DNA from 3 places in the Streptomyces sp. NPDC014623 genome. Region 1 is predicted to be linked to each of the others. Evidence: riboswitches for the same ligand, from Rfam matches in the RefSeq annotation. Region 1 holds a riboswitch; each other region holds the start of a gene.

Region 1 (9,992 bases):
GCGGCGGTGGTGGGGCTCTGGGAACTCGCCTCCCGCCTCAAGGAGCGCAAGGGGATCAACGCCCCCCTCGTGCCGCTCGCCGTCGGCGGCGCCGCCATGGTGGTCGCCGGCTACGTGCGGGACGCGGAGGGCGCCTGGACCGCGATGGCGCTCACCGCGCTCGCGGTCCTCGTCTGGCGGATGACGAAGCCCCCGGAGGGCTACCTCAAGGACGTCACGGCCGGTGTCTTCGCCGTGTTCTACGTGCCGTTCCTGGCGACGTTCGTCAGCATGATGCTCACCGCGGACGACGGTGCGTGGCGGGTGCTGACCTTCCTGCTGCTCACGGTGGTCGCCGACACCGGTGCGTACGCCGTCGGATGGCGCTTCGGCACGCACAAGCTGGCACCCCGCATCAGTCCCGGGAAGACCCGTGAGGGCCTTCTGGGCGCGGTCGGTTTCGCGATGGCCGCCGGTGCGCTGTGCATGCAGTTCCTGATCGAGGACGGCAGCTGGTGGCAGGGACTGCTGCTGGGGCTCGCCGTCGCCGTCAGTGCCACGCTGGGAGACCTGGGCGAGTCCATGATCAAGAGGGACCTCGGGATCAAGGACATGGGCACACTGCTGCCCGGCCACGGCGGCATCATGGACCGGCTCGACTCGCTGCTGCCGAGTGCTCCGGTCGTGTGGCTGCTGCTGGTGCTGTTCGTGGGATCCGGCTGAGCGGAGCCACGGCTTTCCGCGTCGCTCTTCCACGGGGCCCGCCGTCCACCGGACGGCGGGCCCCGCCCGTGTGCGCTCAACGACGCCGGGGCAGCCTCCTGCCGTTCCCGCGGAACCGCGGGAGGAGGAACAGTCCGGACAGGACCCACACCGTCAGGAACGCCCGCCTGAACCACGGAGGGCTGCCGGCGCTCGTCGAGTTCGGCTGCGGCCGGCACGGCCGGCTCCTGCTGCCGGGTCCTCCGGACGCGCCGCCGGTCCATGGGACTCCACCGGCACATGCGCTCGGCCCTGCAGGGCCCGGGCCGGCGGGAGCGCCGGCACCGGGCGCCGGCCGTGCGATCGGTCACCGTCGCCGCGCACGGCTGAGCCGCTCGCGGGCCGTGGGCGGCCTGCCGACGGCCGGCGCGGGTGGCCGGGGAGCCGCCCGAGCACCGGCGGCCCTGAGGACCACGGTGTGTCTGCGACACTGGAAGAACCATGCCTAAGCCCGGAGAACTCACTTTCGTCGCGCCCCGCGGAGCCAAGAGGCCGCCGCGGCACCTCGCCGACCTCACGCCCGACGAGCGCAAGGAAGCAGTCGCCGCGACCGGCGAGAAGCCCTTCCGCGCCAAGCAGCTGTCGCAGCACTACTTCACGCGGTACGCGCACGATCCGGCGGAGTGGACCAACATCCCGTCCGCGTCGCGTGACAAGCTCGCCGAGGCGATGTTCCCCGACCTGATGTCGGTCATGCGCCACATCAGCTGTGACGACGACACCACCCGTAAGACGCTCTGGAAGCTGCATGACGGCACGCTCGTCGAGTCGGTCCTGATGCGCTACCCGGACCGGGTGACCATGTGCATCTCGTCCCAGGCGGGCTGCGGGATGAACTGCCCGTTCTGTGCGACCGGTCAGGCAGGGCTGGACCGCAATCTGTCGACCGCCGAGATCGTGCACCAGATCGTGGACGGCATGCGGGCGCTGCGCGACGGCGAGGTCCCGGGCGGCCCGGCGCGGCTGTCCAACATCGTCTTCATGGGCATGGGCGAGCCGCTGGCGAACTACAAGCGCGTGGTCGGGGCGATCCGCCGGCTGACGGACCCGGAGCCGGACGGTCTGGGGCTCTCGCAGCGCGGTATCACCGTGTCCACGGTGGGCCTGGTACCGGCGATGCTGCGCTTCGCCGACGAGGGCTTCAAATGCCGGCTCGCGGTCTCGCTGCACGCGCCGGACGACGAGCTGCGCGACACCCTCGTGCCCGTGAACACCCGCTGGAAGGTCCGCGAGGTCCTGGACGCCGCGTGGGAGTACGCGGAGAAGTCCGGCCGCCGTATCTCCATCGAGTACGCGCTGATCCGTGACATCAACGACCAGGCATGGCGGGGTGACCGGCTGGGCCGGCTGCTCAAGGGGAAGCGGGTACACGTCAACCTCATCCCGCTGAATCCGACCCCGGGCTCGAAGTGGACCGCCTCGCGGCCCGAGGACGAGAAGGCTTTCGTCGAGGCGATCGCCGCCCATGGCGTGCCGGTCACCGTCCGGGACACCCGCGGCCAGGAGATCGACGGAGCCTGCGGACAGCTGGCTGCCTCCGAGCGCTGACGCTCTCCCGGCGGGCAGGTGCCATCCGGCCGGTCCGGCGTGATCCGGCCGGTGTAGCCTGGCCCGGAAACCAACTTCATATTCCGGCAGGGGAGCGCCACAGCGCTGAGAGTGCGGCACCGGGGACAGGCCGGCCGCAGACCCTCTGAACCTCGCCCGGGTCATTCCGGGTAGGAAGTTCGGACCTTACTCAAGCTGTTGCGCCCTGCCCGCTCGCGAGCGGGCAGGGCCGCGTCTCTTCCTGGTCATCTCCAGGAGGAATCATCATGAAGACCACCACGAAGTACGCGGCGACGGCGCTCGCCGCCGCGCTCGGTGCCACCGTGCTCGCGGGCTGCGGCGGTTCCGGCGACGGGGCCTCCGGCGATGCGGGAGCCGGCTCCAGGACCGTCACCCTGGTCAGCCATGACTCGTTCAACGCCTCGGACGCCGTCCTGAAGGCGTTCACGAAGGAGACCGGCTACAAGGTCGAGGTGCTCAAGAGCGGTGACGCCGGAGCCGCGCTCAACCAGGAGATCCTGACCAAGGGCTCCCCCCGCGGCGACGTGTTCTTCGGAGCCGACAACACGCTGCTCTCCCGGGCCCTGGACAACGGCCTGTTCACGCCGTACGAGGCGAAGGGCCTGGACCGCGTCCCGGCCGGCACGCAGCTCGACAGGGGCCGGCACCGGGTCACGCCCGTCGACACCGGTGACATCTGCGTCAACTACGACAAGAAGTACTTCGCCGACAAGAAGCTCGATCCGCCGAAGTCCTTCGACGACCTGCTGAAGCCCGCGTACAAGGACCTCCTCGTCACCGAGAACGCCGCGACCTCCTCGCCGGGCCTCGGCTTCCTCCTCGGCACGGTCGCCACCTACGGCGAGACCGGCTACCAGGACTACTGGAAGAAACTGAAGAACAACGGCGTCAAGGTCGTCGACGGCTGGGAGCAGGCGTACAACGAGGAGTTCTCCGGCTCCGCGGGCGGCAAGAAGACCAAGGCCGACCGGCCGCTCGTCGTCTCGTACGCCTCCAGCCCGCCCGTCGAGGTGCTGTACGCCGATCCGCAGCCCGCCGAGGCGCCGACGGGCGTCGCGACAGGTACCTGCTTCCGTCAGATCGAATTCGCCGGCCTGCTGGACGGCGCGAAGAACGAGGCGGGCGGCAAGGCGCTGCTGGACTTCCTGATCAGCAAGCAGTTCCAGGAGGACATGCCGCTGAACATGTTCGTGAACCCGGTGGTGAAGGACGCGAAGCTGCCGGAGCTCTTCACGAAGTTCGGAGCGACCGTCGACGAGCCGGCGACCGTGGCCCCGGAGAAGATCGCCAAGAACCGTGAGCAGTGGGTCCAGTCGTGGTCCTCGCTCGTCGTGAAGTAGTCGCGCGGCCCTCCTGGAGGGGGAACGCGGTGCGGCTCGGCCTCATGGCCGTGCCCGTCGCGTTCTTCGCGCTGTTCTTCGCCTACCCGGTCCTCGCGATCGTCGGCCGGGGGCTGAAGGCGGACGGTGTCTGGCGCTTCGGCCGGATCGGCACGGTGCTGAGCCGGCCGGACATCCTCGACGTCCTCTGGTTCACCACCTGGCAGGCCCTCGCCTCGACCGCACTCACCCTCCTGATCGCGCTGCCCGGCGCCTACGTCTTCGCCCGGTTCGACTTCCCCGGCAAACAGCTGCTGAGGGCCGTGGTGACGGTGCCGTTCGTCCTGCCGACCGTCGTCGTGGGTACGGCGTTCCTGGCGCTGCTGGGACGCGGCGGGTTCCTCGACGAGCTCTGGGGGGTCCGGCTCGACACCACGGTGTGGGCGATCCTGCTCGCCCACGTGTTCTTCAACTACGCGGTCGTCGTACGGACGGTGGGCGGCCTGTGGTCGCAGCTCGACCCCCGGCAGGAGGAGGCCGCCCGGGTGCTCGGGGCCGGCCGCCTCGCAGCCTGGCGGCGGGTAACCCTGCCCGCGCTCGCCCCGGCCGTGGCCGCGGCGGCACTGATGGTCTTCCTCTTCACGTTCACCTCCTTCGGGGTCGTCCAGATCCTCGGCGGTCCGGCCTACTCCACGCTGGAGGTGGAGATCTACCGGCAGACCGCCCAACTGCTCGATCTGCCGACGGCCGCCGTACTGACCCTGGTGCAGTTCGCGGCGGTCGCCGGCATCCTCGCCGTCCACGCGTGGACCGTACGGCGCCGGGAGACGGCCCTGAGGCTCGTGGACCCGGCGCAGACGTCCCGGCCTCCTCGCGGGGCCGGGCAGCGGGTGCTGCTCGGCGGCGTGCTGCTGACCGTGCTGCTCCTCGTCCTGCTGCCGCTCGGCGTGCTGGTGGAACGCTCCCTGGACACCTCGGACGGCTACGGGGCCGGCTTCTACCGGGCCCTGCGGACCGTCGACGCCAGCGGCTCCACCTTCCTGGTCCCGCCGCTCGACGCCATCGGCAACTCCCTGCGCTACGCGCTCGTCGCGACGCTCATCGCCCTCGTGGTCGGAGGCCTCGCCGCAGCGGCCCTGACCAGGCGGGCGGGGCCGCTCGTGCGGGGCTTCGACGCCTTGCTGATGCTGCCGCTCGGGGTGTCGGCGGTCACCGTCGGCTTCGGCTTCCTCATCACGCTCGACAAACCGCCGCTCGATCTGCGTACGTCCTGGATCCTCGTCCCGCTCGCGCAGGCCCTGGTGGGTGTCCCCTTCGTCGTACGGACGATGCTGCCCGTCCTGCGCGCCGTGGACGACCGGCTGCGGGAGGCCGCCGCGGTGCTGGGCGCCTCGCCGCTGCGGGCCTGGCGGGAGGTGGACCTCCCGCTGGTGCGGCGGGCCGTGCTGGTGGCGGCCGGGTTCGCCTTCGCCGTGTCACTCGGGGAGTTCGGCGCGACCGTGTTCATCGCCCGCCCCGACAACCCCACCCTGCCGGTCGCCGTCGCCAGGCTGCTCGGGCGTTCCGGAGAGCTCAACTACGGCCAGGCGATGGCCCTCAGCACGATTCTCATGCTCGTCTGCGCGGTGTCGCTGCTCCTGCTCGAACGTATCCGCACCGACCGATCCGGGGAGTTCTAGAGATGCTGGCAGTGGAGTCCGCCACGGTCCGGTTCGGGAAACGGACGGCGCTGGACGCGGTGGACCTGGAGGTCGCGGACCACGAGATCGTCTGTGTGCTGGGTCCGAGCGGCAGCGGCAAGTCGACGCTGCTGCGGGCCGTGGCCGGGCTGCAGCCCCTGGACGGCGGACGGGTGTTCCTGGACGGCGCCGACCAGGCCCCGTTGCCCGTGCACCGGCGCGGGCTCGGTCTGATGTTCCAGGACCATCAGCTGTTCCCGCACAGGGACGTCGCCGCCAACGTCGCTTTCGGACTGAGGATGCACGGCGTCCCCCGCGCCGAGCGGGACCGCCGGACCGGTGAACTCCTGGATCTGGTCGGCCTGCCCGGAGCCGGCCGACGGGCCGTCGCCGCTCTGTCGGGCGGCGAACAGCAGCGCGTCGCTCTCGCCCGGGCCCTGGCGCCACGCCCGAAGCTGCTGATGCTGGACGAACCGCTGGGCCAGCTGGACCGGAGCCTGCGCGAACGGCTCGTCGTCGAACTCCGCACCCTCTTCGGCCGGCTGGGCACCACCGTGCTCGCCGTCACCCACGACCAGGGCGAGGCCTTCGCGCTCGCCGACCGTGTCGTGGTCATGCGGGACGGCCGGATCGCCCAGGCGGGAACCCCGCTGGAGGTCTGGCAGCATCCCGCGTCGGCTTTCGTCGCCCGTTTCCTCGGCTTCGACAACCTGGTGGACGCCACGGTCACGGGGACGGCCGCCGACACGGCCTGGGGCAAGATACCGGTGCCCGAGGGGGCGCCTCAGGGCGCATGCGAACTGCTCGTGCGGCCGGGGGGCGTCCGGATCGGCGGCCCGCAGGACGGCCTGCGCTGCTCGGTGGGCGTACGCACCTTCCGCGGACACCACGTCACCGTCCTCCTGCACCCCGGCGAGGGGCCGGACCTGGAGGCGGAGTGCGCGCTGCGGGACACCCCGGAGGAGGGGGCCGTCGTGGGCGTGACCTTCGACCCGGCGGAGACGGTGGTCCTCCCACCGGCCTGAGTGCGCCGGGTGGCGGCCCCGGCTGCCGGCCGGGTCAGCCCGTCAGCCGGGCGAGGGCACCGGCCGCCTCCTCCACCGTGTCGACGAGCGCGATGCGGGACTCCATCGGCCGGCCCGCCGCGAGTGCGCTCAGCAGGGGCCACGCGGGCAGTTTCTCCGTCCAGTGCGCGCGGTTCACCAGCACCATCGGTGTGGGCGCGGAACGCGACTCGTAGTAGTTCGGCGTCGCGTTGTCGAAGATCTCCTGCACGGTACCGGCGGCGCCCGGCAGGAAGATCACACCGGCCGTCGACCGGGCCAGCAGCCCGTCCTCGCGCACGGCGTTCGCGAAGTACTTGGCGATGTGGTCCGCGAAGGCGTTCGGCGGCTCGTGGCCGTAGAACCAGGTCGGGATCGCGACCGAGGAACCGCCGTGAGGCCAGCGCTCCCGCACGGCGAAGGCGGCTTTCACCCAGGCGGTGACCGACGGGCTGAACGACGGCTCCGCGGCCAGGAGTTCACAGGCCTTGAGCAGCATCGCGTCGGAGTGCGGAGCCGCGTACGCGCCGAGGTTGGCCGCTTCCATGGCGCCCGGGCCACCGCCCGTCGCCACGGTCAGACCGCTGCGGGCCAGCTCCCTGCCGAGTACGGCCGCGCCGTGGTACTCCTCCGATCCGCGGGCCATCGCGTGGCCGCCCATCACGCCCACCACGCGGGCCCCGGCGAGGTGCTCGTCCAGAGCGTCGGAGACCGCGTCGTCGTGGAGTGCCCGCAGCATCGAGGCGAAGACGTCGCCGTTCGCCTCGGTCGCCTGGAACCAGTCGTACGCCCGGGCGTCGGGCGTCGATCCGTAACCACCCTCGGTCAGGCCCTCGTACAGGGCGTCGGGGGTGTAGAGCAGCCCGCGGTACGGGTCGAAGGGAAGACCCGGTACCGGCGGGAAGACGAAGGCGCCGTCCGCCCGTATCTTCGCGTCCGAGCGGGGTTCCATGCGGCAGCCGAGGAAGACGGCGCCCCGGGTGTCGGTCATGAGCAGCGCGTCGCCCCGGTCCGTCAGGTCGACGGCCTGGACGCGGTGGCCGGCGAGCGTGCCGGCCGCGACTGCCTGGTCGAATGCGGTGAGCGTCTCGATCTCGATGCCCGGCGCGTACGTGTACTCGTCCGTGTTCTCCACGCCGCCATGCTACGGACCGGCCCGGCGGCGGATGTCACCCCGTCAGAGGCAGCGCTGCCAGCTCCGCGAACGCCCAGGTGAGCGGGGCGAAAACGGTCAGCAGCACCAGGGCCCGCAGGACTGCGGCGGCGCGGAGGACGGACGCCGGCGCGCCGAGCCGCAGCAGGGTCCTCGCCGTACGGGCACGGGCCTGCCTGGCCTCCAGGGCGGTGGTCAGCAGGGTGGCCGTGGTGCAGCCGAGGACGAGTACGGCGCCGAGCGCGGTGAGCGGACCGAAGGGGCGGGGCCCGCCGGTGTACAGCACGGAGGCCGCGATCACCCCGGACAGGACCGCGCAGACGATGCCCAGCGGGCGCCCGATCCGCGACGCCTCGTCCATCAGGACCCTCCCCGCCAGCAGCCGTACGGCCCCCGGGCGCACCGCCTGGAGCAGCCGTCCGCACAGATGGGTGAGACCGGGCCCCACCATGGCCAGACCGATCGCGGTGAGGATCCAGCCCGCGAGCACGGCGGCCGGGGCCGAGCCCAGCCTGCCCGGCAGCGGGAAGGGGCCGCCCGCCGGGCCGCGGCTCGCGTACGCCTCGACCGCGAGTCCCACCGCGGTGAGCGCCACTCCCCAGGGCAGCCCCGCCGGCGCCGGTGCGGGTGCGAGATCCTCCTCGGCCTCCTGGGCACCGGACGGTGCGACCGGCCTGGAACGCAGCGCGAGCCCGCCGGCCGCGGAAGCGGCCAGCGGCACCAGCGCCAGCAGCGTGAGCGCGGCACCCATCGGCAGTGGTGCGCCCGCGCCGAGGAACTCGGCCGCGCCGCCGCCGAGCGGCAGCCCGGCCGGATCACTACGGAGGCGGAGGAAGAGGAGCAGCGCCACCACCGATCCCAGTGTGGTGGAGAGGGCCGTCGAGACCGCGCCCAGCACGGCGAGACGGGCCGGCCCGAGACCGGAGGCGAAGAGCCCGGGCCGCGGACGGATGCTCGGATCCGTGCGCGCGACCGCCACCGCGAACTGGACGGTCGCGGCGAGCGGGACGGTGCACCACAGCAGCCGCAGTACGGAACTCGACGCGTGCGCCGGGTGCGCGGAGGCGTACCCCAGCGTGCACAGGAGCAGGAAACCCACCCCGGCCGATGCGGCTGCGAGGAGCAGGCGCCGCATCAGGACCAGGGGATGTGAGCCGCGGGTCAGACGGAGAGCGAGCACGCCGAGCGGCCTTCCGTATCGGACGCGGCGGGCAGGGAGACGGTGGTGACACGGCGGCCGTCCAGCATGCCGACCGCACGATCGGCGAGTGCGGCGACCTCCGCGTCGTGGGTGGCGAGCACGACGGTGATCCCGTGGGACCGCGCGGCCGTGGTGAAGGTGCGCAGGAGCTGTGCGCGCTCGGCGTGGTGAAGGGTCGCGGTCGGTTCGTCCGCGAAGATCACGGACGGCGACGCGGTCAGCGCGCGGGCCACGGAGATCCGCTGACGCTGCGACTGGAGCAGGGCGTGGGGCCGTTTCCTGGCGAGCGGGCCGATGTCCAGGCGCTCCAGCCACTCGGCGGCGGCCTTCTTCGCCGCCCGGTGCGAGACGCCCCGCAACAGCAGCGGCAGGGCGGCGTTCTCCCAGGTGCTGAGCTCGGGCACGAGCTGCGGCTCGGCGGCGATCCAGCCGAATCTGTCCCGGCGGAGCCGTTCGCGCAGCCGGGGGCCCATGGTGTGCACGGGCACGCTGTTGAACCAGACCTCGCCCTGCTGGGGCACCAGCTGGCCGGAGAGGCAGTGCAGCAGGGTCGTCTTCCCGCACCCCCGGGGGCCGGTCACGGCAAGGATCTCGCCGTCGCGGACGCCGATCGAGACACCGTCGAGCCCCGGTGATCCGTTGTGGGAGTGATGCAGGGAACGTGCCCAGATCACGTCGTTGTCGGGCGGGGCCACCATGGCGTACACCTCGGTTCGGATCAGATTTCCCGTCCCCTCACGGGGGACGAATACAACGAAAACAAAGCTGATCGGTCACTCGGCACGCTAGGCAGCCGAAGCGGGGTGACGGGACAGTACGCGGCCCGGACGCCCCCTTCTCACTCGAACGGGTGCATCCGGGCCGCGTGGACCGTATGAAATGACTGCCGGACGCCCTGGAGGCGGCAGCCGGTGGCGTCGGTCAGAGCTTCGTCCAGGCCTCCGTCAGGACACCGCGCAGGATGCCCTCGATCTCGTCGAAGGTCGACTGGTCGGAGATCAGCGGCGGTGCGAGCTGGACGACCGGGTCGCCGCGGTCGTCGGCCCGGCAGTAGAGGCCGTTCTCGTACAGCGCCTTGGAGAGGAAGCCGTACAGGACGCGCTCCGTCTCCTCGTCGGTGAACGTCTCCTTGGTGGCCTTGTCCTTCACCAGCTCGATGCCGTAGAAGAAGCCGTTGCCGCGGACATCGCCGACGATCGGCAGGTCGAGCAGCTTCTGCAGCGTCGTCAGGAACGCGTTCTCGTTGTCCAGGACGTGCTGGTTGAGGCCCTCGCGCTCGAAGATGTC
Region 2 (9,992 bases), on a different contig from region 1:
TGGTAGGGCAGCGGACGGACGCCCGGTTGTGCGGAATGCGGGGGCCGCGCGCCGGGCCGGGGCTCGTGGATTAGCCCAGCTGGGCTAAGTCCAGGACGAAACCCCACTCGTGACTGTACGTGCCGATACAGTGACGTACCGCTGCCGCCGGCTGGGAAAGACGGGTCGTCGCCATTCTGCCCAGTGGTTTGTGCGACCGCCCGGTCTTTGGACCCCAGGCTCGCGGCGGGCCCGTGGGGGTGGCCCCCTCGGGAGGGCTGACAGCCCGTCACCATGCCTGGGGGTGACCTGTGACCACGGCATCGAGTACCGCAGTCCCGACGTTGATCGGTTCGGTTCAGCGGGCGTTGAGACTTATGGAGGCTGTGGGGACCCATCGGGACGGGGCGCCGGCGAAACAGCTCGCCAGGGAGGCCGGGCTCCCCCTCCCCACCGCCTATCACCTGCTGCGCACCCTGACTCACGAGGGATACCTGCGCAGGGAGAACGGCGTCTTCCTGTTCGGGGCGGCTGCCGAGCGGCTGGGCGGAGGCCCCGCGACTCCGCGTCCCGGAGTGATCGTCGAGTCGCTTGCCCACTGGGCGGACGTCATCGGCGCGCCTGTGTACTGCGCCCTGTACAAGGAGGGCGAGATCGAGATGGTCGCCGTGGCCGAGACTCCCGCCGTTCCCGCGGTGCGCGAGTGGGCCTCGTTCCGTGAGACCGGCCACGCCCATGCCCTGGGGCAGTGCCTCCTCGGGCAACTCGACGAGCGGGCGCGTGAGGAGCATCTGGACCGGCACCCCGTCCGTCCCCTGACGCGTTACTCCGTAAGGGATCGTCAGGCGTTCCTGCGCCGGCTGAGATCGATGAAACGTACGGAACCCGTCATTGAACGGCAGGAGTACGCGATGGGGACGGTCTGCGCGGCTATCCCGATCACCGTCGGTTCCGCCGTTGCGGCCATGGCTGTTTCTCTCCCCCTGCACCAAGAAGAACGGTTGCTCCCCGCGATCGAACAACTACGCTGCGAAGTGACCACCCTCTTGCGCTCGTTCGTGTTCTCTATCAGTATCTGAAAAATCACTCCTTGTGATCTGCTATCGCGTGCACCACGATGGCGTCAATAGGGCCACGGGGGATCATTCCTGGCCAGATTCATCTACTGCGGGGTTGGACGATGCGCGAGTCGGTTCAAGCAGAGGTCATGATGAGCTTCCTCGTCTCCGAGGAGCTTTCCTTCCGTATTCCGGTGGAGCTCCGGTATGAGGTCAGCGATCCGTATGCGATCCGGATGACCTTCCACCTGCCAGGTGACGCCCCCGTCACCTGGGCATTCGGCCGTGAGCTGCTGCTCGACGGCCTCAACAGCCCCAGTGGTGACGGCGATGTGCACATCGCCCCGACCGAACCCGAAGGGCTGTCGGACGTACACATCCGCCTTCAGGTCGGCGCGGACCGTGCGCTCTTCAGAGCCGGTACTGCGCCTCTTGTGGCTTTTCTCGACCGGACGGACAAGCTGGTGCCATTGGGGCAGGAGCACACGCTGGGTGACTTCGACGGCAATCTGGAAGAAGCGCTGGGCCGCATCCTCGCCAAGGAACAGAACGCCGGCTGAACGGGACGCTCCGGCTGAAACACCGCACGCCCGCGGCCCATGCCCATGCGTGCGGTGTCGCGGTTCACGCCTTGCGGCGTCGACCCTTTCCGGTCCGTGCGGGTGCCGGAGCTCCGGCTTCCGCGCCGAGCCCCGTGCGGTCCGCGGAGACCACCAGAGCCGCGAGCACCGTCGTCACCGGTACCGAGGCGACCAGCCCGATCGATCCGATCAGTGTACGAACGATCTCCTCCGCGACCAGCTCGCTGTTGGCCACCGTGCCCACACCGCTCTGCGCGATGGAGAAGAGCAGCAGCAGAGGAAGCGCCGCACCCGCGTACGCGAGCACGAGCGTATTGACGACCGAGGCGATGTGGTCGCGCCCGATCCGGATGCCTGCCCGGTAGAGCCGGCGCACACCCATGGTCGGGTCGGCCTGATGGAGCTCCCAGACCGCCGACGTCTGGGTCACGGTCACGTCGTCGAGCACGCCGAGAGATCCGATGATCACACCGGCCAGCAGCAGGCCGCTCATGTCGATACCCGGATACAGCCCGTGGATGAGGCCGGTGTTGTCATCCGTGTTGCCGGACAGGCTGGCCCAGCCGATGAAGAGTGAGCCGAGCAACCCGATCAACAGCAGGGAGATGAGGGTGCCGACGACGGCGACGGAGGTACGGGCCGTCAGCCCGTGGCAGGTGTAGAGGGCGATCAGCATGATGGCGCTGGCCCCGATCACCGCGACGACCAGAGGGTTCGAGCCCTGCAGGATCGCGGGCAGGATGAACAGGGTCAGCACGGCGAAGGAGACGGCGAGAGCGATCAGTGCCATCAGTCCACGCAGTCTGCCCACCACGACCACCACGAGGGCGAAGATCCCGGCGAGCAGCGCCATCGGGAACGAGCGGTCCACATCGGTCACCGAGTACTGCAGGTCCCGGGGCGCGTCGGGGGCGTACGCGACGACCACCCCCTGGCCCTGGCGCAGTTGCCGCGGCGCATCGGGCTGGACGACCTCGACGAACGTACGGCCCTTGTCCTTACCGGTCGTCACCTCGACCGTGGCCTTCTTGCACTGGCCTGTCCGCTCGTTGACCGCCTCCCGTCCCGAGGGCGTGGAGGTGTCTCCGGTCGGCGGTACCTGCGAGGCGTTGACGTCCGCGCAGTCGACCGGCACGACTTTCGTCACCCGCCCGTCCTGGGTCTGCCGGTCGAAACCGACACCTGTGCGCTCATGGGCGGGGGCACCGCCGGGCCAGAGCGCCACGAGGCCGACCAGGACCGCTGTGGCGAAGGGGATCACCACGGCCGCGATGACCTTGCGCAGATGTTTGGACACGGGCGCGGCAGGACCGTGGCTGTGGGAGTGGCCGTGTGCGTGACCCTGCGTGTTGTCTGATGCGGGGTCATGGGGTTCAGGGGCGCTTCCGGAGGACGTCACACGGCGATCATCCCAAGAAGTGGGGTGGCCCTCTGGCCAGCACGCCCGAAGGGAGGCTAGCGTGGAGGCGCATTTGTACACGCGGGAGCTCGGAGCACCGGGCTGAGAGGGCGCTGACCTCCGTATACCGAGTACGGGACACGCTGCGCCGACCGCCGAACCTGTTACCGGGTAATGCCGGCGTAGGGAGTAGGTCTCATGACCACAGCGGACGCACGCACGCCTGCCTCGACGGGGAACGCGCAGAAGGCGCGGCTCTCGGCGAGCGCAGTGACCACGGCGGACACCGACAGCGCGGGGAACGACGGGGCCGGGAAGTCCATCGGCTGGCACAAGGGGTACGTCCAGGGCTCACGCCCGGATCTCCGGGTGCCGGTTCGTCAGGTGCACCTCACCAACGGCAAGGACGTGACGCTCTATGACACGTCCGGCCCGTACACCGATCCCACCATCGACACCGATGTGCGCCGGGGCCTCGCCCCGCTCCGGGAAAACTGGATCATCGCCCGCGGGGACACCGAGGAGTACACGGGTCGTCCCGCGCGGCCCGAGGACGACGGGCTCAAGCACACTTCGCCGCGCGGAGGCCTGCGCAATCTCGACGCGGTCTTCCCGGGACGCCCGCGGCAGCCCCGCCGCAGCCGTGACGGCCGGCCTGTCACACAGCTCGCGTACGCCCGCCGGGGCGAGATCACCCCGGAGATGGAGTACGTCGCGATCCGGGAGAACGTCGAACCCGAGGTCGTGCGCGAGGAGATCGCGGCGGGCAGGGCGGTGCTGCCGGCCAACGTCAATCACCCGGAGATCGAGCCGATGATCATCGGCAAGCGTTTCCTGGTGAAGGTGAACGCCAACATCGGCAACTCCGCCGTGACCTCCTCCATAGAGGAGGAGGTGGACAAGATGACCTGGGCCACCAAATGGGGCGCCGACACGGTCATGGACCTCTCCACCGGCCGCAACATCCACACCACCCGTGAGTGGGTCCTGCGCAACTCCCCCGTCCCGATCGGCACCGTTCCCCTCTACCAGGCGCTCGAGAAGGTCGACGGCCGGGCCGAGGCGCTGACGTGGGAGATCTACAGGGACACGGTCATCGAGCAGGCGGAGCAGGGCGTCGACTACATGACGGTGCACGCCGGTGTCCGGCTGCCGTACGTCCCGCTGACGGCGCGTCGCAAGACCGGAATCGTCTCGCGCGGCGGGTCCATCATGGCGGCCTGGTGCCTGGCGCACCACAAGGAGTCGTTCCTGTACGAGCACTTCGAGGAACTCTGCGAGATCTTCGCGGCCTACGACGTGACGTACTCGCTCGGCGACGGGCTGCGCCCCGGTTCCATCGCCGACGCCAATGACGAGGCACAGTTCGCCGAACTCCGCACGCTCGGTGAGCTCAACACGGTCGCCAAGCGGTTCGGTGTCCAGACGATGATCGAGGGCCCGGGCCATGTCCCGATGCACAAGATCAAGGAGAACATCGATCTCCAGCAGGAGATCTGCGAGGAGGCGCCGTTCTACACGCTGGGCCCCCTCACCACCGATGTCGCCCCCGCGTACGACCACATCACCTCGGGCATCGGTGCGGCGATGATCGCCTGGTGGGGAACGGCGATGCTCTGTTACGTCACCCCCAAGGAGCACCTGGGGCTGCCGAACCGCGACGACGTGAAGACCGGCGTCATCACGTACAAGATCGCCGCTCATGCGGCGGACCTCGCCAAGGGGCACCCAGGGGCTCAGGAGTGGGACGACGCCCTGTCGGACGCCCGGTTCGAATTCCGCTGGGAGGACCAGTTCAATCTGGCACTCGACCCGGACACCGCGCGGGAGTTCCACGACGAGACGCTGCCGGCCGAGCCCGCGAAGACGGCGCATTTCTGCTCGATGTGCGGACCCAAGTTCTGCTCGATGAAGATCTCCCACGACATCCGGCGGGAGCACGGGGGCACCCAGGCCGAAATCGACGCGGGCATGGCCGAGAAGTCCAAGGAGTTCGCAGCGGCGGGCAACAGGGTCTATCTGCCGATCGCCGACTGACCGGCTGACCGGCCGATGAGCCGGTTGCACCGCAACGTCACGGCGTCGTCCCGGTCGCTGTCGGCCGGGATGACGCTGTTCGCCCTCCTGCTGGTCTTCCCGCGCACCGCGGGCGCGCGTGAGGTGTAACGAGCACGACCTGAACCCGGGGCCGGCTCCGCAGGGTGTCTGAACTCCCCCCGGAGCCACCGGGGGAGGCCGGGCCGGCTGGTCACCGCTCCGGCCTCCGTCGTACCGGGCGCAGGGCGTCAGCTGTTCCGGCCCGGGCCTGGCCCGCCCGGGCCTGATCACTCCGGCTGATGCTCGGGACCGCCGAAGTCCGGGCTGGTGAAGTCGGGACTGGTGAAGGTCGGGCGCGGACCCGCCGAGGAGCCGTTCTCCGGCCCGGAGAAGTCCGGTCTGCTGTAGCCGATCTTCGGGATCCGGCCGGCCGGACGGTGCGGCGTCCGCGGAGCGGTGCCGGCGGCCGGGTCGGCCAGCGCGTCCCGCAGGAAGGGCAGGAGGCCGCGCTCCAGCAGTGCGTGGCGCCAGGCTTCCCGGGCGCGTGCCACGTCCTCCGGCAGTTCCTCCTCCTCGTCCATGGCGGGCAGCGCGGTGGCGCCGTTGCGCAGGGCGGTGACGAGGAGTCCCACCGCGGCGACGAGGATGGCCGCAGCGGCGACGGCCGCGAAGAACCAGCCCGCGGCGACCATGGTCCCCGCGAAGGCCGGAGCAGGGTCGAGCGCCTTCAGGGGGTAGCCGATCAGCAGGAATATCAGAGCGGCCGTAGCCGCGAGGACGGGCGCCAGTACGGTGATCACCGCCAGGGTGCCGGCACCCGTTTCGTCGCTCTCGGGACCGAAGGCGGACGTGTGCGCATCCAGGTCGCCCGGTCCGCGCAGCTCTTCGCGGGCCTTCACGTAGTGGTCGTACTCGGTCGCGGCCGCCGCGGTGATCAGAGGCGTGGCGTCGAGCGCCATCGTCCGCAGCTGTTCCGCGTTGAGGCGGTCACCGACTCCGTCCAGATCCGGTCGTTCGTGAGCATGACGCAGTGCGTCGGCAAGGATCCGCTCGTACTCGGGGCGGTCCTCGGCCAGCAGGTGCGGAGCGCTTTTCATGTGCATCCCCCGATGCTCCGTAGGGCCTGATCGACCGCGTGGCCGGGCGATCGGGCGGAAACGGAGGAGAGCCTGCTACTGATACGCCGATGGTAGAGCGCCTACGGCACGGCGTGACAGGGGGTTTCCGGAAATAGACGCAGCCGTCGGCGGTGCCGGGCCGCGGTATGTCTTCCCCGGTGACCGTCAGTCGTGCAGGGGGAGTTGGACGACCAACAGCTTTCCGGCCATCGTCACACCGCCGTCCATGGCGATGGCGAGTCCTTCCGCGTAGACGTGGGGGCCGTCCACCACGGGCCGCGCCATGTCCTCGCCCTCCTCCGGCCCGACCTCTCCCAGCAGGTACGGAATGGGGCTGTGGCCGTGGACGACACGCTGCCCGCCGTACGTCGACATCAGTTCGCGGACGGCCTGTGCACCTCCCTCGTCGCGGAAGGCGAACCGCTTGGTGAGTTTGCGGAAGAGGTCCCAGCACTCGTCGGCGTCGTTCCGCGTGAGAATGGCGTGCACCGTGTCGTTGACGTCCTCGATGGTGGATCCGTAGTCGAGGTAGGCCGTCGTGTCGGAGTGCATCAGCAGGTGCCCGTCCTCCTCGACGACCGCGTCGAGCCGGGCCATCCACTGGAGGTGGACGTCCTGGAGCCGTTCCATGTCCGTCTTCTGGCCGCCGTTGAGCAGCCAGGCGGCCTGGAAGGTCGCGGTTCCGGCGCCGGAGTTCACCGGGGTGTCACCGAACCTCTTCGCGCCGAGCAGCAACAGTTCGTGGTTGCCCATGAGGGCCTTGCAGTAGCCGCCGGCCGCCGCGGCCTCCGCCGAGAGGCGCATCACGAGATCGATGACGCCGATGCCGTCCGGGCCCCGGTCGGTGAAGTCGCCGAGGAACCAGAGCCTGGCGTTGCCGGCGGACCACTGTCCGTCGGCGTCGACGAGTCCCTGCTCACGCAGGGCGGCCAGCAGCTCGTCCAGGTAACCGTGGACGTCTCCGACGACGTACAGCGGCCCGCGGCCGGATTCGTCGGCGGGCCGGGCCTCGGGGACGGTCTGCACCTGGACGGTGTCGCCGCGGTTGATCACGGGAAGATCGCGCTCGGTGGGGGTGTACCCCTCCGGCGGCTCGTCACCCACCGCGACGTTGCCGGGGTGCGGCAAGGGCGGAGGCATCGGTACCTGCGCATACGGCGGTACGCGGAAGTCGCGCAACGTCGCTGTCCGCACCACGGGTTCCTGACCGGCCCCCTGAGTCATCGACCCCTCCACCACCGTCGCGCCTCCGTACACCTGACGGGCCCTGCCTGGTAGAGGTGGTCCGCGGTGTCGTGCGCCCATCATAGGAATGCGGATCGTGCTGTGTGACGCACCAGGGGTGGTGAATCCGTGCGCGCACCTGGTTCATCGGCCGTTTGGTCCGGATTGACCTGATCAGTCCCTGGCGGGTGACCGCGGAGCGCTGACCGTGGTGCGCGGCGGACGCCGCTGGGAGGACGTCCGGACGATGAGCTCCGTCGGTATCACCTGCTCCACAGGGCCGTCGTGTTCCACCCCTTCGATGGCGTCGATGAGGAGCTGGACGACCGCCGTGCCGATTCTCCGGGGCTTCAGCGAGAGCGTGGTGATGGGGGGTTCGGTCGACGCGTACACGGCGGATTCGCTGCAGCAGACCAGCAGGAGGTCCTCAGGGACCCGCAGGCCGTAGCGGCGCGCGGCGGCGAGCAGATCGGTGCCGTTGGGGTCGAAGAGCCCGTAGACGGCGTCAGGGCGGTCCGGGCGGGCGAGGAGGCGGTCCGCGGCGACCGCCCCCGCGCGGGGGTCGTGAGCCGGATAGGACTCGTAGACCGGATCCTGGCCCACCCGCTCGCACCAGTGGAGGTAGGCGGTGGTGGAGAGGCGGGTGTACGTGTCGGTGGTGGTGCCGGTCAGCAGCCCGATGCGGCGGGCTCCCGCGGCCGCGAGGTGGTCCAGGAGGTCGAGGACGGCCGCCCGGTGATCGTTGTCGACCCACGCGGTGACCGGGAGCGTGCCCGCCGGCCGCCCGTCGGAGACGACGGGAAGGCCCTGGCGCACGAGTTCGGTGACCACCGGGTCCTGGTCGGAGGGGTCGATGACGACCGTCCCGTCGAGTGCGACGTTGGACCAGACGTCGTGACGTGAGGTGGCGGGAAGGATCACGAGGGCGTAGCCACGGGCTAACGCAGCCGATGTGGCGGCTCTCGCCATCTCCGCGAAGTAGGCGAATTCGGTGAAGGTGAAAGGTTCATCCCCGTACGTGGTCACGGTCAGGCCGATGAGTCCCGACTTGCCGGTACGGAGGGTTCGGGCCGCCGCGGACGGGCGGTAGCCCAGCCGTTCGGCGACCTCGCGGACGTGGCGGCGGGTGGCGTCCGGAAGCCTGCCCTTGCCGTTGAGGGCGTCGGACACGGTCGTGATGGAGACCCCGGCCGCTGCGGCTACGTCCCGGATCCCCGCCCGTCCCTGCCGGCCGCTGCGCCGGGGCGTTTCTGTCCGGCTCACCTGGTGCTTCCCTGCTGCTGTCATGGCGAGCCGATAGTAGGGCTCCGATGCCGGGTCGGGCCGGTCGCATATGCATACGTTGACAGGCACGTTTCTGCATGATCAAAAAGGCATAGATGCCTTGCTAAGCAAGGTTGTTGAGGGCATCAGGGGCGATGTGTCATGTGTCGGCGCACATGGACCTACTGAATGCTCCATGTCTCGAAGAGGTCTCAACTCACCTGTTCGAGGGATGCGCGCCACGGAGCGAGCGACCGGCGTGCGCCGGGATACGCGGCGCTCCCCTCCCGAAGCCGGCCGGAGCCGCACGGGACAGGTGTTTCCCGTGGGGGAGGACGATTTCGGATCCGGGCCGTTCGCACGGATGCCCAATCCTCATAGGGTGAGCAGTATTGATGTGAACGGATGGTCGAGGAGGACCTGCGGTGAGCGAGACGAGCCCCAAGCTGCGCGCCGAGCTGGACGGCGTCCCTGCGTATGTGCCGGGCAAGCCGGCGTCCGCGGAGGGGCCGGTTGCCTTCAAGCTCTCCTCCAACGAGAACCCGTATCCCCCGCTGCCGGGAGTCATGGAGTCGGTGCTCGCCGCGGCAGCCGCCTTCAACCGCTATCCCGACATGGCGTGCACCGGTCTGATGAACGAGCTTGCCGACCGGTTCGCCGTGCCGGTCTCGCACCTGGCCACCGGTACGGGGTCGGTCGGTGTCGCACAGCAGCTGCTCCAGGTGACCTCGGGCCCCGGTGACGAGGTCATCTACGCCTGGCGCTCGTTCGAGGCGTATCCGATCATCACGCAGATCAGCGGCGCCACGTCCGTCAAGGTGCCGCTGACCGGCGGGGAGGTGCACGATCTCGACGCCATGGCCGGCGCGGTCACCGACCGTACGCGGATGATCTTCGTCTGCAATCCGAACAACCCGACCGGCACGGTGGTGCGCCGGGCGGAGCTGGAGCGGTTCCTGGACCGTGTCCCTGACGATGTCCTCGTGGTGCTCGACGAGGCGTACAGGGAGTTCATCCGGGACGCCGACGTGCCCGACGGCATCGAGATCTACCGGGACCGGACCAACGTCGCGGTCCTCCGGACCTTCTCCAAGGCGTACGGCCTCGCGGGTCTGCGCGTCGGATTCGCCGTGGCGCACGAGCCCGTGGCGGCGGCGCTGCGCAAGACGGCCGTCCCCTTCGGCGTCAGCCAGGTCGCCCAGGACGCCGCGGTCGCCTCGCTGCGTGCCGAGGACGAGCTGCTGGGGCGGGTCGGGTCGCTCGTCTGCGAGCGTGCGCGGGTGTACGAGGAGCTCGTGCGGCAGGGCTGGACCGTACCGGAGTCCCAGGCGAA
Region 3 (9,992 bases), on a different contig from region 1:
CCGCACCCCGTTGCCGGGGCTGTATCTGGCGGGCGGCTGGTCGCATCCGGGCGGCGGGCCGGCGCACGCCGGGATGTCGGGGGCCCTGGTCGCCGGACTCGTCGTGGAGGGCGACGGCTTCCGGGGCTCGCAGTGAGCGGCAGGGGACGCCGCGGCCGAGCCGGGCGCCTGCGGCCGGCCTGCGGGGCGGGCCGGCCGCGCGGGCCTCAGTAGCGGTGCTGCCCGTTTTGGCCGGTGTCGTACCCGTCTCCGTACGGGGCGGGCCGGACGGGGGCCTCCGGCGGCATCGGGGGGTACTGATCGCTCTCCCGCTGCTGCGGCACCCAGACCCCGCCCGGCGGGGTGTCGGTGTACTGCCCGGAGTACGGGTCCGCGGGCTGCTGTCCGGCGCCGTAGGCGGGGTCGTCGCCGTAGCCGTCGTATGCGGTGTGCTGCCCGGCGCCCGTGGCCGTGCCGAAGTGGGGGTCGGACCACGCGGCATGGCCCGCCTGGTCCGTGCCGTAGTCGTACCCGCCCGCGTAGGCGCCCTGGCCTTGGTATGTGTCCTGCCCCTGGTACGTGTCCTGGGGCTGGTGTCCGCCCTGACCGCTGTAGGGGTCCTGGCCGGCCGGCCGGCCGTAGCCGGTGTACGGGTCGTAGGCGGTGTACTGCGGCTGCTGTTCGCCCTGCTGGTCGTGCCGGTCACCGCCGCCGGCCGGCGCGGGGTCGGTGTAGACGCCGTACTGCCCGGTGTCGTCCGGCAGCGGCTCGGGCTCGTAGACCGCCGAGGGGGCGGCCTCCGCCTGCTGGGGGGCTTCCCCGTACTCCAGGCCGGAGACCTCGAGTACGGGCTTCTGGACGTCCGGGCCGCCCGCTCCCCGGCGACGGCGGCTCTCACCGGGGCTGCCGCCTATGGCCCACCCCGTGGAGAAGCCGCGCCTGAAGGAGAGCGTCACATACGTCTGGCCGGTCGCGAAGGCGATCGCCCCGATGATGATCACCGGCACGGAGGGGATCAGGACGCCGAGGACCACACCGAGGAAGCCGGCGAAGGCGAGCAGCCGCCACCGCAGACGCGCCTTGTACTGCAGAAGCACCTCGCCCAGCAGCCACAACGCCACTATGCCGAATGCGATGTAGAGGACCGTCCAGCCCATGCCCGCCCCCTCCTACGGCCACCGCCCCGGTCGGTGGCGGGTACGGCCGGTCACGACTGCTTGTGCAGTCCGAGATTCTCGTAGATCTCGAGTGTCGCCGTCGAGTTGTTGAGCGTGATGAAGTGCAGCCCCGGGACACCCTCGGAGAGCAGTTTCGCGCAGAACTCCGTGGCGAACTCGATGCCAATGGAGCGTACAGCGGCCGGGTCGTCCTTTGCGGCGAGGATGCGCTCTTCCAGTGAGGAAGGCAGGGACGCGTTGCTGAGCTGCGCGAATCTCTCCAGTTGTTTCACGCTGGTGAGGGGCATCACCTCGGGAATGACCGGGGTGTCGCAACCCGCAGCGACGAGACGGTCACGCATCTGCAGATAGTTCTCCGGATGGAAGAACATCTGGGTGATCGCATAGTCGGCACCGGCGCGGCACTTGTCCACGAAATGAGCGATGTCGGTGTCCCAGTCGGTGGACCGAGGATGCATTTCGGGGAAGGCCGCGACGCCGACGCAGAAATCTCCGGCTTCCTTGATCAGCCGGACGAGGTCCGCCGCGTACCGCACACCCTGGGGATGCTCGACCCACTCCCCCATCGGGTCGCCGGGCGGGTCCCCGCGCACCGCGAGGATGTTGCGGATACCCGCGTCGGCGTACTGCCCGACCATGTTGCGCAACTCGGCGACGGAGTGGTCGACCGCGGTGAGGTGCGCGACCGGGGTGAGCGTGGAGTCCGCGGCGATCTGCTGGGTCGCCCGCACCGTCCCGGCACGGGTCGAACCGCCCGCCCCGTACGTCACGGAGACGAAGCTCGGCCCCACCGCCTCGACACGGCGCAGGGCGTTCCACAGATTCCGCTCGCCCTTCTCGGTCTTGGGCGCCCAGAACTCGAACGAGAACGACGTCTCGCCGGTCGCGAGCAGGTCACGCACGGTGCGCGCGTGATCTGTCCTGGTGGAAGGTGTGCCAAGGGCCATACCGGGAGGTTAACCAGGGCCCGGCGCTCCCCCAACCGGAGGGGTGGAATTGCCCGGAATGAGAGGGGCTTTGTCCATCCTTCGGACACGCCCCCCGTCCGGTTCAGACGGCGTGGGCCCGGATGCGCCGCGCGAGGGAGGCGGCCGCCGCGGCCGGGTCCTCCGCCTCGGTGATCGCCCGCACGACGACGACGCGACGTGCGCCGGCGTCCAGCACCTCGTCCAGGTTGCCGGCGTCGATCCCCCCGATGGCGAACCACGGCCGTGCCGTGCCGAGCGAGGCGGCGTACCGCACGAGGCCGAGGCCCGGGGCGTACCGGCCCGGCTTGGTCGGAGTGGGCCAGCAGGGGCCCGTGCAGAAGTAGTCGGTCCCCTCCTCGGCGACGGCCGCGTCGACCTCGGCCTCGGCGTGGGTGGAGCGGCCGATCACCGCGTCGCCGCCGATCACGGCGCGGGCGGCGGGGACCGGCAGGTCGCCCTGGCCCAGGTGCAGCACGTCGGAGCCGATGGCATGCGCGACGTCGGCCCGGTCGTTCACCGCGAGGAGCGCGCCGTGGCGCTTGCAGGCGTCGGCGAAGACCGCGAGGTGTTCGAGCTCCTCGGCCGCCTCCATGCCCTTGTCCCGCAACTGCACGACGTCCACCCCGCTGGACAGCACGGCGTCGAGGAACTCGGGGAGATCGCCCTGCCGCTTGCGGGCGTCCGTGCACAGATAGAGCCGGGCGCCGGAGAGCCGGGTGCGAGGCGTGGACATGATGGTTCCCCCGTCGGTACGTCGATGGATCATTCGTGCGGCGGCGAATCGTCCGGCACGTGGACGGACCGCCGTGCCGGCGGCCCGGGGACGGCGGGGTGCGGGCCGCGTGTGCCACGGTCCGCACCCCGCTCACGGTCGTCCGGTCAGACAGCGAGCGCCTGGGCCCGGCGCTTCACCTCCGTACCGCGATTCTCGCTCAGGGCCTGCGCGGGGGTGCCGGGCAGGGTCGGGTCGGGGGTGAAGAGCCAGTCCAGCATCTCTTCGTCGTTGTAGCCGTCGTCCCTCAGGAGCGTCAGGGTCCCTGCGAGCCCCTTGACCACCTTGTTGCCGTCGATGAAGGCGGCAGGCACCTGGAGCGTCCGGTTCTCACCACGTCGCACGGCGATGAGCTGGCCTTCCTTGACCAGCTGCCGTACGCGCGTCACCTCGACATCGAGCATTTCCGCGATGTCGGGAAGGTGGAGCCAGGCGGGGACGAGAGCATCGATCTTTGCGTCAATCTCGGTCACAAGGACAAGCGTGCCATCCCGGACCGGCAGCCGGTACCCGGGCCGACCGTACGGGGCCGTCACCGCCCCCGGAGCGCCGCCGATTTCAGCGGCACGGAGGAGTCGGCGGCCCGCGCCGCGTCGATCCGCGCCCCGGCCTCGACGAGCTTGCGGCCCTGCGCCATGTCGCGGGGCCTGCTGACCGCCAGCAGGGCGACCAGGACCCCCTGCCTCAGCCAGCAGACCGTCCAGGACGGGTCCGCGGGGTCGCCCCGCCACAGCATCGTGTCGGCACCGGCGTGATGGCCGGCGTACTGGACGAAGCGCCCGAACTGCTCGGACCAGAAGTAGGGCACCGGGTCGTACGTCCTGGGCGCGCCTTCCGTGAGGGCGGCGGCGACCGTCCGGGGCCCCTGGAGCGCGTTGTCCCAGTGGTGGACCAGCAGCCGCTGCCCGTAGCGGGCGGACGGGAAGGAGGCGCAGTCGCCCACCGCGTGGACATCGGGCAGGGAGGTGCGCAGCGAGCTGTCCGCGGTGACCGAGCCGTCCGGACCGAGTGCGATGCCCGAACCCGCGAGCCAGGCGGTGGCGGGCCGGGCGCCGATGCCCACGACCACCGCCCCGGCGGGGACCGTCCGGCCGTCGGCCAGGTGGACCGCGCCCTGTTCCACGCGTGCGACCCGGGCGCCGGTGAGGAGTTCGGCCCCGCTCCCGGTGTACCAGCCGGCCATCGGAGCGGCGACCTCGGCGGGCATCGTGCCCGCGAGGGGGCGGTCCGCGGCCTCGACGACGGTGACCGCGCAGCCGGCCGCACGGGCGGCGGTGGCGAACTCGGCGCCGATCCAGCCCGCTCCGACGACGACCACGTCGTGCTGCCGCTCCAGGACGGGCCGCAGCCGGGCGGCGTCGTCGAGGGTACGCAGCAGGTGGACGCCGGGTACACCCTCGGAACCGGGCAGCGCGACGGGTTCCGCTCCGGTGGCGAGGACCAGCACGTCGTAGGCGACGGGCCCCTGAGGGGTGTCCAGCTCATGGGCGCCGGCGCGCAGGCCGGTCACGTCGAGCCCCAGGCGCAGCGTGATGTCCAGGGCTTCGAAGTCGACGTCGAAGGCGGAGTCCTCCGCCTTGCCGAGCAGGACCGCCTTGGAGAGGGGCGGTCTGTCGTAGGGCTGGTGCGGCTCGGCGCCGATCAGGGTGACGGGGCCCGTGAAGCCCTGTTCGCGCAGGGCCACGGCCGTCTGCACACCTGCCATGCCGGCGCCCACGATCACGACGCCCCGCGACCGGTGTCCCGCTGCAAGGTGCTGTGTCTGCTCGCTCACCCGTCCACCCTAGCCACCTGACGCCGCGTCACTTCGCGAGCTCCTCGACCACGCTCGTCCCGCTGCCCTCCTGGGACTCCCACGCCCAGGTCTCGTCCAGGCGGACCCGGCCGTCGGGGAGTTCCGTGACGGCCGAGACGCAGTGTCCGGAGGAGGTCGTCCCGTCCTGCTTCAGCTGGACGTAACGAAAGTCCAGGGTGTCCCCGTCCCGGGTGCCGACGAGATGCCCGCGTACGACGTCGCCCCCCGTGTACCCGGCCCATATCCGGCCGTCCCGCTCGTGATACGTGAACCGGGTCCGGGTCCCGACCTGTCCGGGGGCCTGGTCGGCGACCGGCGCGAGGACGAGACCGTCGAGTGAACGGGCCATGGGGACGGCTCCCTTACTGACTGCGGGTGGTGGGGTCTAGGCTGGCCACCGTAAGGCACTCGCGGGAGTCCGGACGCACCGGGCTGAGAGGGAGGCTGTCCGGCCTCCGACCGTACGAACCTGATCCGGGTCATGCCGGCGAAGGGAGGGGCTGGACGCCCATGCGTATCTCTGCGGAGAGTTCCGACGTCCTGGTCGTCGGAGGCGGCATCATCGGCCTGGTGACCGCCTGGCGGTCGGCCCAGCAGGGTCTGCGCACGACGCTGGCCGATCCCCGCCCGGGCGGCGGGGCCGCGCAGGTCGCGGCCGGGATGCTCGCCGCCGTCACCGAGCTCCACTACGGCGAGCAGATGCTCCTCGGCCTCAACCTCGCCTCCGCCGAACGCTATCCGGCGTTCGTGGCCGAGCTGGAGGAGGCGAGCGGGCAGGAGACCGGCTTCCGCGCCTGCGGCACCCTGTCCGTCGCGCTGGACTCCGACGACCGGGCGCATCTTCGGGAGCTGCACGCCCTGCAACAGCGTTCGGGCCTGGAGTCCGAGTGGCTCAGCGGCCGCGAGTGCCGCCGCCTGGAACCCATGCTCGCCCCCGGCGTGCGCGGTGGACTGCGGGTCGACGGCGACCACCAGGTGGACCCCCGGCGGCTGGCCTCGGCGCTGGTCACCGCGTGCGAGCGGGCGGGGGTGCTCTTCCGCCGCGCCTGGGTCCAGCGGCTCTCCGTCACGGGAGGCCGGGCCACGGGAGCAGCCCTGGCGGACGGCACGGAACTCGCCGCCGGCCAGGTGGTACTCGCCGGCGGGAGTCTCAGCGGCCGGCTCCAGGGGCTCCCCGGGGCGGTGCTGCCGCCGGTGCGCCCGGTCAAGGGACAGGTGCTGCGGCTGACCGTGCCTCCCGCGTACGCCCCCTTCCTCAGCAGGACGGTGCGGGCCGTCGTGCGCGGCGGCCACGTCTACCTGGTCCCGCGTGCGAACGGTGAGCTGGTGGTCGGTGCGACCACCGAGGAACTGGGCTGGGACACCACGGTCACCGCCGGCGGGGTGTACGAGCTGCTGCGTGACGCCCACGAGCTGGTGCCCGGCATCACCGAACTGCCGCTGACGGAGACCCGGGCCGGTCTGCGGCCCGCTTCACCGGACAACGCGCCGCTGCTGGGGCCCACCGCCCTTCCCGGGCTGCACCTCGCCACCGGGCACCACCGCAACGGGGTGCTGCTGACCCCCGTCACCGGCGATGTGATGGCCCACGTGCTGACCACCGGTGAGCTGCCCGAGGTCGGCCGCCCCTTCGCACCGCGCCGCTTCGCCCCCGTCGCCGCCTCGCCGGAGACCTCACCGCGCCCTTCCCCCGAAGACACCGCCCCCACGCCGCAGGAGCAGCCCGTATGACACAGCCCGTCCCCGCCTCTTCGTCCACCGTTGCCGTCTTCGTCAACGGGGAAGCGCGGTCCGTCCCCGTCGGCACCGCTCTGGACACCCTCGTCACGGAGCTGACCACGGCCCGCTCCGGGGTCGCCGCCGCGGTCAACGAGGCCGTCGTCCCACGCGGCCGGTGGTCCGCCACCGCGCTCGCCGAGGGTGACCGTGTCGAGATACTCACAGCGGTTCAGGGAGGCTGATCATGTCCGACGATCTCTTCACGCTCGGACCCACCGCGTTCTCGTCACGGCTGATCATGGGGACGGGCGGGGCTCCCAGCCTCGACGTGCTGGAACGTTCCCTGATCGCCTCGGGCACCGAGCTGACCACCGTGGCGATGCGCCGGCTGGACCCGACCGTGCAGGGTTCGGTGCTGTCGGTCCTGGAACGCCTCTCGATCCAGGTCCTGCCGAACACCGCCGGCTGTTTCACCGCCGGCGAGGCCGTGCTGACGGCCCGGCTGGCCAGGGAGGCGCTGGGCACCGACTGGATCAAGCTGGAGGTCGTGGCCGACGAGCGGACCCTGCTGCCCGACCCGATCGAGCTGCTGGACGCCGCCGAGATCCTGGTCGACGACGGCTTCACGGTCCTGCCGTACACCAATGACGACCCGGTCCTGGCCCGCAAGCTCCAGGACGTGGGGTGCGCGGCGATCATGCCTCTGGGCTCCCCGATCGGTTCCGGGCTCGGCATCCGCAACCCCCACAACTTCCAGCTGATCGTCGAGCAGGCCGGGGTCCCGGTGATCCTGGACGCCGGCGCGGGGACCGCGTCGGACGCGGCGCTGGCGATGGAACTGGGCTGTTCCGCTGTGATGCTCGCCTCGGCGGTGACCCGGGCGCAGGAGCCGGAGCTGATGGCGGCCGCGATGCGGCACGCGGTGGACGGCGGGCGCCTGGCGTACCGGGCGGGACGCATCCCGCGCCGCCATTTCGCCGAGGCGTCCTCGCCGGCGGAGGGCCGCGCGGTGCTGGATCCGGAGCGCCCCGCCTTCTGAGAAGCGGGCACCGGCGGCGGCCCTACGGTCACAGCACGTGCATGCCCCTGTCACGGCTCCGCACCGGAACGGCCCCCGGGAGGCCCTGGCCCCTCCGTCGTCCCCGTGGCAGCTCGTAGACTCGCCCCGTGGACACGACCCTCCAGGACCCCCTCGTCGGGCAGCTGCTCGACGGCCGCTACCGCATCGATGCGCGCATCGCCGTCGGCGGTATGGCCACGGTCTACCGGGCCGTGGACACCCGGCTCGACCGGGTGCTCGCCCTCAAGGTGATGCACCCGGCTCTGGCGACCGACGCCGCGTTCGTCGAACGCTTCATCCGCGAGGCCAAGTCCGTCGCCCGGCTCGCCCACCCCAACGTGGTGGGTGTCTTCGACCAGGGCGCCCAGGGCGCGTACGTGTACCTGGCGATGGAGTACGTCGCGGGGTGCACCCTGCGTGATGTCCTTCGTGAGCGCGGGGCGCTGCAGCCCCGGGCCGCTCTGGACATCCTCGAACCGGTGCTGGCCGCGCTCGGCGCCGCGCACCGTGCGGGGTTCGTCCACCGCGACATGAAGCCGGAGAACGTCCTGATAGGGGACGACGGCCGGGTGAAGGTCGCCGACTTCGGGCTCGTACGCGCGGTGGGGACCGCCACCGACACCACCGGATCGCTCCTGGGCACGGTGTCGTACCTCGCCCCGGAGCAGATCGAGCAGGGCACGGCCGACACCCGGTCCGATGTGTACGCCTGCGGTGTGGTGCTCTACGAGATGCTGACCGGCGGAAAACCCCACCTCGGTGACACGGCCGCCCAGGTCATCTACCAGCACCTGAACGAAGACGTCCCGGCGCCGTCCGCCGCCGTGCCGGGCCTGGCCGCCGGGCTGGACGAGCTGGTGGCCGCGGCAACCGCGCGCGACCCCGACGCCCGTCCGCCCGACGCGGTGGCCCTGCTCGCGGAGTCCCGGGAGATGAGAGCCGCCCTCACCCCGGAGCAGCTCGACGCGATGCCTCCGCAGGCCCTCGCGGAGGTCCACGACGCCACCGAGGACCGTACGAGCGTGATCCCCAGGGTCATCCCGGCCGGTCAGGGCACCGCGCACCACACCAGCCGGCTGGAGATGCCCCTGCCCGCGCCCGGCGGGCCGGACCGCCCGCGGCGCGGGCCCTTCGCAGGCCGCGGCCGGCGCGGGCCGGTCGCCGTGCTCGTCGCCGTGCTGCTGGTGCTGGGGGCCGGGGCGGGCGTCTGGTACATCAACTCGGGTCAGTTCACCCAGGTCCCCCCGCTCATGGGCAAGACCCAGAGTGCTGCCGAGAAGCGGCTCACCGAGGAGGGCCTCGACCTGAAGGGGATCGAGCGCGCCTACAGCGACACGGTGCAGCGCGGCACGGTGATCAGCAGCGATCCCGGCTCCGGCGAGCGGATCCGCGGCAACGGCACGGTGAAGCTGGTGATCTCGCGCGGTCCGGAGATCGTGAAGGTTCCCGATGTCGAGAGCCTCGCGCTCGCCGACGCCCGGCGTGAGCTGAAGAGATCGGGGCTGGCTTCCGGCATGGTGACCCGGGAGTTCAGCGAGGAGATCGACCGGGGCAAGGTGATCCGTACGGATCCGCGGTCCGGTACCGAGCGCCGCCCCGGCTCGGCGGTCGCCCTGGTCGTCAGCAAGGGCAGCCCCGTCGACGTGCCCGACGTCACCGGGCTCCCGGTCGAGGAGGCCGAGGCCGCGCTGGGCGAGGCGGGCCTCGAGGCGAAGGTGCTGGCCGGCCGGGTCAACTCCCCCGAGGCGTCGGGCGAGATCGCCCGCCAGACGCCCGGCAGCGGGGCGGAGGCCGCCGAGGGCGACACCGTCGAGCTGACGGTCTCCAAGGGCCCGCGCATGCTCCAGGTCCCCGATGTCACGGGCAAGGACGTCGGCCAGGCCCGGAGCACACTGGAGGAGGCAGGGTTCGAGGTCAAGGTCGACCGCCCGTTGCTCTCCTTCAGCGACACGGTCGGGAGCCAGTCGGTCGAGGGCGGCGAGAAGGCCGCCGAAGGTTCCACGATCACCATCAGGACCAAGGCCCTGTAGACCCACCGAGGACTGGCAGCACATGCGCAACCCGATAGGCGGTCATGTCCCCGTGGCCGGCGGACTCGCCAAGACCGGCCTCGGCTACGCCCGGGAGCTGGCGGCCGAGGCCGTGCAGGTCTTCGTGGCCAATCCGCGCGGCTGGGCGACACCGCCCGGAAACCCTGCGCAGGACGAGCTGTTCCGCTCGGAGTGCGCGGCCGGGTCGGTCCCGGCGTACGTCCATGCTCCGTATCTGATCAACTTCGGCTCGCACACCGAGGCCACCGTCGAGCGTTCGGTCCTGTCGCTGCGCCACTCCCTGCGCCGGGCGCGGGAGATCGGTGCTCTGGGGGTGGTGGTCCACACCGGCTCGGCGACCGGCGGACGGCCGCGCGTGGAGGCCCTCGCCCAGGTGCGTACGCACCTGCTCCCGCTGCTGGACGAACTGACCCGCGACGACGATCCCTTTCTGCTGCTGGAGTCGACCGCCGGGCAGGGATCCTCGCTCT

Evidence for each region. Region 1 has a riboswitch for thiamine pyrophosphate ahead of ACF1FZ_RS26380 (thiamine ABC transporter substrate binding subunit). Riboswitches for the same ligand answer to the same signal wherever they lie in the genome.
Region 2: linked by a shared signal. The riboswitch ahead of thiC (phosphomethylpyrimidine synthase ThiC) and the one ahead of ACF1FZ_RS26380 (thiamine ABC transporter substrate binding subunit) in region 1 are both predicted to bind thiamine pyrophosphate.
Region 3: linked by a shared signal. The riboswitch ahead of thiO (glycine oxidase ThiO) and the one ahead of ACF1FZ_RS26380 (thiamine ABC transporter substrate binding subunit) in region 1 are both predicted to bind thiamine pyrophosphate.

Annotation. Positions count from the first base shown of each region.
Region 1 covers NZ_JBIBZU010000018.1:92,131-102,122, reverse strand. Annotated here, with positions in the region: gene ACF1FZ_RS26390 (phosphatidate cytidylyltransferase) at 1-702, shown strand, start outside; gene rlmN (23S rRNA (adenine(2503)-C(2))-methyltransferase RlmN) at 1,183-2,289, shown strand; TPP riboswitch at 2,368-2,484, shown strand; gene ACF1FZ_RS26380 (thiamine ABC transporter substrate binding subunit) at 2,556-3,650, shown strand; gene ACF1FZ_RS26375 (ABC transporter permease) at 3,695-5,308, shown strand; gene ACF1FZ_RS26370 (ABC transporter ATP-binding protein) at 5,311-6,333, shown strand; gene ACF1FZ_RS26365 (LOG family protein) at 6,368-7,486, opposite strand; gene ACF1FZ_RS26360 (hypothetical protein) at 7,521-8,684, opposite strand; gene ACF1FZ_RS26355 (ABC transporter ATP-binding protein) at 8,666-9,403, opposite strand; gene ACF1FZ_RS26350 (aspartate aminotransferase family protein) at 9,627-9,992, opposite strand, start outside.
Region 2 covers NZ_JBIBZU010000009.1:63,642-73,633, forward strand. Annotated here, with positions in the region: gene ACF1FZ_RS16495 (DUF5326 family protein) at 1-6, shown strand, start outside; gene ACF1FZ_RS16500 (IclR family transcriptional regulator) at 291-1,058, shown strand; gene ACF1FZ_RS16505 (SsgA family sporulation/cell division regulator) at 1,160-1,597, shown strand; gene ACF1FZ_RS16510 (YibE/F family protein) at 1,662-3,017, opposite strand; TPP riboswitch at 3,089-3,223, shown strand; gene thiC (phosphomethylpyrimidine synthase ThiC) at 3,216-5,054, shown strand; gene ACF1FZ_RS16520 (hypothetical protein) at 5,342-6,157, opposite strand; gene ACF1FZ_RS16525 (metallophosphoesterase) at 6,338-7,396, opposite strand; gene ACF1FZ_RS16530 (LacI family DNA-binding transcriptional regulator) at 7,571-8,683, opposite strand; gene hisC (histidinol-phosphate transaminase) at 9,085-9,992, shown strand, end outside.
Region 3 covers NZ_JBIBZU010000003.1:198,161-208,152, reverse strand. Annotated here, with positions in the region: gene ACF1FZ_RS07320 (phytoene desaturase family protein) at 1-136, shown strand, start outside; gene ACF1FZ_RS07315 (hypothetical protein) at 207-1,136, opposite strand; gene metF (methylenetetrahydrofolate reductase [NAD(P)H]) at 1,187-2,104, opposite strand; gene thiE (thiamine phosphate synthase) at 2,208-2,858, opposite strand; gene ACF1FZ_RS07300 (Rv2175c family DNA-binding protein) at 3,005-3,370, opposite strand; gene ACF1FZ_RS07295 (NAD(P)/FAD-dependent oxidoreductase) at 3,430-4,671, opposite strand; gene ACF1FZ_RS07290 (hypothetical protein) at 4,700-5,041, opposite strand; TPP riboswitch at 5,093-5,205, shown strand; gene thiO (glycine oxidase ThiO) at 5,203-6,423, shown strand; gene thiS (sulfur carrier protein ThiS) at 6,420-6,653, shown strand; gene ACF1FZ_RS07275 (thiazole synthase) at 6,656-7,450, shown strand; gene pknB (Stk1 family PASTA domain-containing Ser/Thr kinase) at 7,579-9,501, shown strand; gene ACF1FZ_RS07265 (deoxyribonuclease IV) at 9,524-9,992, shown strand, end outside.